DNA from 2 places in the Paenibacillus sp. cl6col genome. Region 1 is predicted to be linked to the other one. Evidence: riboswitches for the same ligand, from Rfam matches in the RefSeq annotation. Region 1 holds a riboswitch; the other holds the start of a gene.

Region 1 (3,197 bases):
CAAGACCGATTAGGAAACCGACTATTGTTCCATCAAGCATGAATGACAGGGACATTAAGAAGTTGTCGAGCATAAGGTGAGCGAACATGGCCGTCCACCAGCCATGCTTCAGCATAATGAACAGGAAGAACATGCCGATAAACAAGAGCTCTACCGGACGAGAGTAATACGGATAGATCGGATAGGTGACATGTCCGAATGCCCATACAAGGGTGGGGATAATCCCGGCTAACCATGGGTTGCGGAACAATCGGTTCAGCAGTCCAACCCCGAACAAGCGGTATATCCCTTCCTCCGAAATAGCTGCAACCCAAGCTAGAAGAGGGAACAGTGGTGCAATTCGCAGGTTGAGCGGAGATTGTGAGGCATCGGTCGATGACCACGCATGAAACCCTGATTCCAAAATGAAAAATATAACCGTTTGCATGCCGAGCAATACGCCTGTGTACGCGATTCCGATCCATAATGCTTGTATGAGCTTGCCGCCAAATGCGCGATCACTCCAGGTAGGCAGAACATCTCTGTACGCAGACAACTCCCATGCTCGCTTTCCCGCATGGAGAGAGAAGTAGAGGATAACGCCTTGAATTACTGTAATTGCGCCTTGAATGGCAAAGGGCAGCCCCATATTCACCCCGTCTACAGGGGTACGGAGTTCCAGAGCGAAGAGGCCCGGAAGCACGTTCCATAGATGCAGCAGAGAAATTCCGCATGAGACGGCAGTAAGGGCGAACAATGTCTTCGATCCGAACTTCAGGCCATGACGGTAGACGATGCAAGCGATCAGTGAACATGCACTTAGTAGGATCGTCATCCACATATAGCCGATATTGTAAATGGACGATGCAGTCTTCGTTTGATGTAGTTCTTCAGCTAGATAGCTGTTCGGGATAACCCAGTAGGGCTTCAGCATGACAATGCGATCTTGGGAGAAGACGGCCTTCACGTTCAATGCGGCTTCACCAAGTCGTGCTTCAGGCACGTTATACTCTACCGTGTCTAGCTCCGCCGATGATGCGATTAGTTTTAATTGGGTAGGATTCCATCCCATGTGCTTCAAGAGTGTATCAGCAAGCTTCTTGCGGTTCACTGGATCCAAGGCAGTCTCCGCATCTTCTGCTGACGCCATATCCACATGATTTCCCGTAACCCCGCTAATGTAGGAGGTGATAGGAGGCTTTTCCTCCCATTCGAATCCAATAATACGACCGCTTGTCATGTGAACGTCAATGCGCATGACACCGGATTTTCCAGCCCGATTCATATTCAATAATACCTGAAAAGTATCATAGGGACTGGATGATTCCCATTTCTGAAATGAAGCGGTCAGCTTCTCCTTGCTCATGTAGCCGGAAACCGTTGATTGACTGCGATAAATGACGGTTGGAGCAGTATCTTCTTCAGGTGTAATTGAAATATGGAACTTTTTTAAGTCCTGTACAAATGTGAGTGCCTTTTGCGCTGCTTTCTCTTTGGTTAAGAGGGATTGGCTGGCTGCTGATTCCATCATGGCTTCTGTCTGCTGAAAGGGAATGAATACCTGAACAATGAGGAATAATAGAAATCCGGCCACAGAAGAAAGCAGAAGCGGCTTGGATACATAGGACATGTTGGAACCTCCATTCCATCACACATTTAGCGTATGGTTGCTTATTTGTTCATTTTATCTACTTCAACTTTGTAAAGTCCAGCAGAGAAAATGAAGAAACACCTAGCGAAAATGAGTGTTTTGAATACAATTGAAGAAAATGGGGGATTGTAAGCGCTATTTCTTCAAGTTTTTCGTCTTATTCTGGTTAATTTGTTCATTCCTTGACTTTGTATGCTGCAGGGGAAACGTATATAATCTCGTTATGAATTGCATACAAGCCGAGTTTCGTGAATGAACGAAAGCGGGGGACCCGATAAATGGGGTGAATATCGCAGTTGTGGATGCATAGAATCCACTTGCGATTAGGGCAGCCTGAACGTGCCCGAATCCGACAGCTAACCTCGTAGGCATGTACGTCAGGATACCAGCGATAGCATTGGATTTCCAGTGCTTTTTTTCGTGGGGAAAAAAAGAGGTGACTCCCGTGGAGGGAACAAAAAAGGCCATTCGATTTAATCTGACACCACCGCGAATTCTGGTTGTAGGGTTTGCAGCAATTGTATTATTGGGTGCATTTCTACTCATGCTTCCGATATCAAATGCGGATGGGATTCCGCTGCCATTCCTCGATGCATTGTTCACGTCAACGTCAGCAACTTGTGTGACGGGGCTCATTGTGGTGGATACGGGCACTCATTTTACCGTATTCGGGCAGGTGGTCATCATGCTGCTCATCCAAATTGGCGGGCTTGGATTCATGACAATGGCAACGCTGTTCGCATTAGCACTGAAGAAGAAGATATCGCTGAAGGAAAGGCTTATATTGCAAGAAGCGCTTAATCAGGGCAGCATGGAAGGCATCGTGCGCCTTATCCGTAAAGTGATCTTGTTTGCGGTATGTATCGAGGGGACGGCAGCTGTACTGTTCTCCGTGCGATGGGCATTTGATCTTCCGCTAGGCAAGGCCATTTATTTCGGTTTCTTCCATGCTGTTTCTTTTTTCAATAACGCAGGCTTTGATTTATTCGGCTCTGTCAGTGGGCCGTTTTCGAGCTTAACCAGCTATGTCGGAGACCCTATTATTAACCTGGTATCGATGCTGCTTATTATCCTTGGCGGGATTGGATTTATCGTCTTGTCCGATTTGGTGGAATATAAGCGTACTCGCAAGTTGTCTCTGCATACGAAGATCGTGTTAACGATGACGGGATTGCTCATTGTAATCGGAACGGTCGTTATATTTATATTTGAATTTACCAATACACGCACGTTAGGCAGTTTGAATGGTTGGGAGAAGTTCTGGGCATCCCTGTTCCAATCTGTCAGCCCGCGTACCGCTGGAGCGAATACGATTGACATCGGAGCCATGCGCCAAGCCTCGCAATTTTTTATGGTTCTTTTGATGTTCATCGGGGCATCACCAGGATCCACTGGTGGTGGTATTAAGACGACGACGTTCGCCATTCTCATTGGAGCTGTATTTGCTATGATTCGCGGGAAAGAAGATATCGTCATTTACCGGTATCGACTCGCCAAGGATCGTATCTTCAAAGCAGTTACGCTAACGTTGCTGTCATTGTTCTTGGTCATTATCGTATCGATGATA
Region 2 (3,197 bases), on a different contig from region 1:
CCCTCTTACTCGCACTGCTTCTGAAGCGTGATGAACAACAGCCTTATATAAGCAAGCCTTTATATGAACACATTGCGAAGCGAGTTGTTGATTATTGCATGCAGGAGAACGATTATCGCGATTATGTAGAAGTTAAAGGATGGGCTCATTCTCCAGCTCACATCGCAGATGTCATGGCTGCTTGTGTACGCAGTCCACACATTGGCCCAGAGGAATGCAAGAAGCTTCTCAGTGCCATTGAGCACATGCTTCTTCATGCGAATCATATCTTGCGAACAGAGGAAGATGAACGCATGGCGACAGCCGTCGTGTCAATGCTTGAGCTTAATAAGTTGTCGTTCACGTCCTATTGCGCGTGGCTTATGCAGGCTGAGCTGCCCAATGAAGACAAAGTGATTTATCGCTGTAGACGCATAAATGTTAAAAATTTTGCTCGATCTGTATGGTTGCGTGCAGCAATGAGAGAATTCATCGATCCAACAACAGAATGGCACAATTGGTATAACATTGAAAAGAAACTGAATCCGGTCTTCAACAGAGACATATAAGATCAACTTCATTTCTGTTAATTTCCTCGTTATTCTCTTGTAGAGCGCCTGATTAAATACAAAAAAAAGAACCTGCACTTACCTGCAGGTTCTTGATGTGATATCTACATACTTAACTCGTTAGCCTGTAAATGATTGTACCCACACGCCATTGTAGTATGCAACACCGATGGAGGTGAAGCTGGAGTTCAGGATGTTCTTACGGTGTCCATCGCTGTTCATCCATGCGTTCATTACTTCTTGCGGATTACGTTGGCCTTTGGCAATGTTCTCGCCAGCAGTATTGAAATTGACACCTTGTGCTCTCATCAGATCAAATGGGGAGCCAAGTGTTGGAGATTGATGGTCAAAGTAGTTGTTATCGTTCATGTCTTTCGCCTTGATCATCGCAACTTTGTTCAATTGTGCATCGGATTTCAATGGCTGCAAACCAGCATTCGCACGTTCTTGGTTCACCAAATCGATAACTTGGCTAGCGAAGTCACTGTTCGCATTGTTGTTGTCTTGCGGCGCAGTTGGTTTATTGTCACCAGGTGTTACTGGTTTTTCAGCTTCTGGCTTGTTTACTTCTGGTTTGTTAACCTCAGGCTTTTCAACTTCAGGTTTCTCGATTTCTGGCTTCTCTACCTCAGGTTTGTTTGCTTCTGGCTTTTCAACTTCTGGTTTATTTACTTCCGGCTTGTCCACCTCTGGCTTTTGAACGGGAGGCGGAACGATTGGCTTATTCCCAATCTCTTTTTGAATGGCTTCCATCCATTTGGACAAGATTTGCTTCAATTCCGAGTTATCTTGGAATACTTTATCAAAGTCCATATTCATACCCAGGTTTGAACAATTCGAGTTCATCATTGGATTCGGCTGTTGCACTGGGCTAACGGGTGCTGCCATAGCAGAGTTCACCGCCATAACCGGTGCCAATGCAATCGCACTTGTAATTACAACTTTCTTAAATGTCTTCTTCATCCTGTACATCTCTCCCTTTGCAGCCTGCGAGGTTAGCTGTCGGGTTCGGGTTAAAGTGGACTCCCCTGTCGCTATACGACTTCACCCCAATGAATCGGTTCCCCCGCGCTCTGATGAGCTTCGGCTTGTTTTGTGGTACGTTTCCGATCCTAACACGGATAATACAGGAGATCATTTCAAATATATTGTAATTAATTATAATATCTTCCAAACGAAAAGAACCGGAGTATGCTAGACTGCACTCCGGTTCTACTTTTCTAGTATTCCATTTGGTCGGAAATTGATCTAATCCTAATCCGCTCGCTTCTTACTTGATCACTTGGGACAACGCTGTGAAAATCACGCCAAGCGCATAGGCACCAGCATCAGGATAGCCAAGACTCCGTTCGCCAACCGTACCCGCTCTTCCCATACGAGCTACTATTGTCTCTGTATACTTTGCACCTTGAACAGCAGCCTCTGCCGCTTTCACAGAAGCAGTCTTCACGTCATCGCCCTCAGACGCACTCTGTACCCACGCATCTGCAAATGGAGCCAACGCATCGACAAGTGTCTTATCCCCAACTACAGCTCCTCTTCCGAATGAGCGCTCGCCCGTGTCTTGAATGCCTTTAACAACTGCTTGCATCATTTGTGCAAATTCAGAAACGGTCAATTCTACGCGTTCGCCCGCGAACTTGCTGGCAGCACGGAATGCTGAACCCCAGATTGGGCCGGAAGCGCCGCCGCAATGCTCCATAATAACTAACGAGCAAGCATGGAGGAAGCTGCCCATGTTGTCTGAATGATGTTCAATGATGTCATGCCATTCTCTCTTCAATTGCTTGAAGCCCTTCGCCACACTCATACCGAAGTCGCCATCACCTGCATGTGAATCCAACTCGCAGAATGGAACCTCATTTTCAATGATGATTTCGCTCATCTTGTCTGTTAGATAGATCAGGTTATTAACCGTGAACACATTATGTTCGACCTTCGAGAAGGCCTCGTCCGTCTCTACTGTGAAGGATACCTCGTTGCTCGCAGTTCCTGCTTCGGACATCTCCTCAGGATGGATTGGTTCAAATGAACCACTCACCTGCAGCGCTGGCGTATTGCAGCTTGCTTCAAGATAATGCTTAAGCTGTTCATCCAAGCGGATAATCGACACCGACGCGCCAGCCATATCGATACTTGTCATGTAGTTGCCTACGAATACTTTGACAAGAGTAATTTGTTGTGCATGAATCTCCCGAACTACAGCGTTCGCCAGCAAGTACAATTCTTGCAGCGGAGATCCGCCAAATCCGTTAATCAACACGGCTAGCTCCTGCTTAGAGCCTGCTGTAATCTTCATGTCACGGAACAAATCCGCAACCATTTTCTTCGCCAGTTCGTTAGCAGAAGCGATCTTCTCTCGACGAATGCCAGGCTCCCCATGAATTCCTACGCCGTACTCGATCTCATCGTCATTCAACTGGAACGTTGGTGTTCCTTTTGCTGGAACTGTGCATGAGGTAAGCGCGAATCCAATACTTCTTGTGTTGTCGATCGCGTGCTGAGCAATCGCCTTCACTTCTGCAAGCTCCAAGCCCTCTTCAGCGGCCGCACCTGCAATTTTATGAACGAGCACTGTGCCTGCAACACCTCTGCGGCCAACCGTGTATAGACTGTCCTCTACAGCTATATCGTCGTCCACTTTGACAT

What was found. Region 1 has a riboswitch for cyclic di-AMP ahead of BLS15_RS20620 (TrkH family potassium uptake protein). Riboswitches for the same ligand answer to the same signal wherever they lie in the genome.
Region 2: another riboswitch for cyclic di-AMP. It lies ahead of BLS15_RS21565 (CAP domain-containing protein); the one in region 1 lies ahead of BLS15_RS20620 (TrkH family potassium uptake protein).

Annotation. Positions count from the first base shown of each region.
Region 1 covers NZ_FNAZ01000008.1:164,260-167,456, reverse strand. Annotated here, with positions in the region: gene BLS15_RS20625 (CPBP family intramembrane glutamic endopeptidase) at 1-1,609, opposite strand, end outside; cyclic di-AMP (ydaO/yuaA leader) riboswitch at 1,858-2,016, shown strand; gene BLS15_RS20620 (TrkH family potassium uptake protein) at 2,076-3,197, shown strand, end outside.
Region 2 covers NZ_FNAZ01000009.1:69,619-72,815, reverse strand. Annotated here, with positions in the region: gene BLS15_RS21570 (DUF2785 domain-containing protein) at 1-548, shown strand, start outside; gene BLS15_RS21565 (CAP domain-containing protein) at 669-1,511, opposite strand; cyclic di-AMP (ydaO/yuaA leader) riboswitch at 1,518-1,647, opposite strand; gene dhaK (dihydroxyacetone kinase subunit DhaK) at 1,819-3,197, opposite strand, start outside.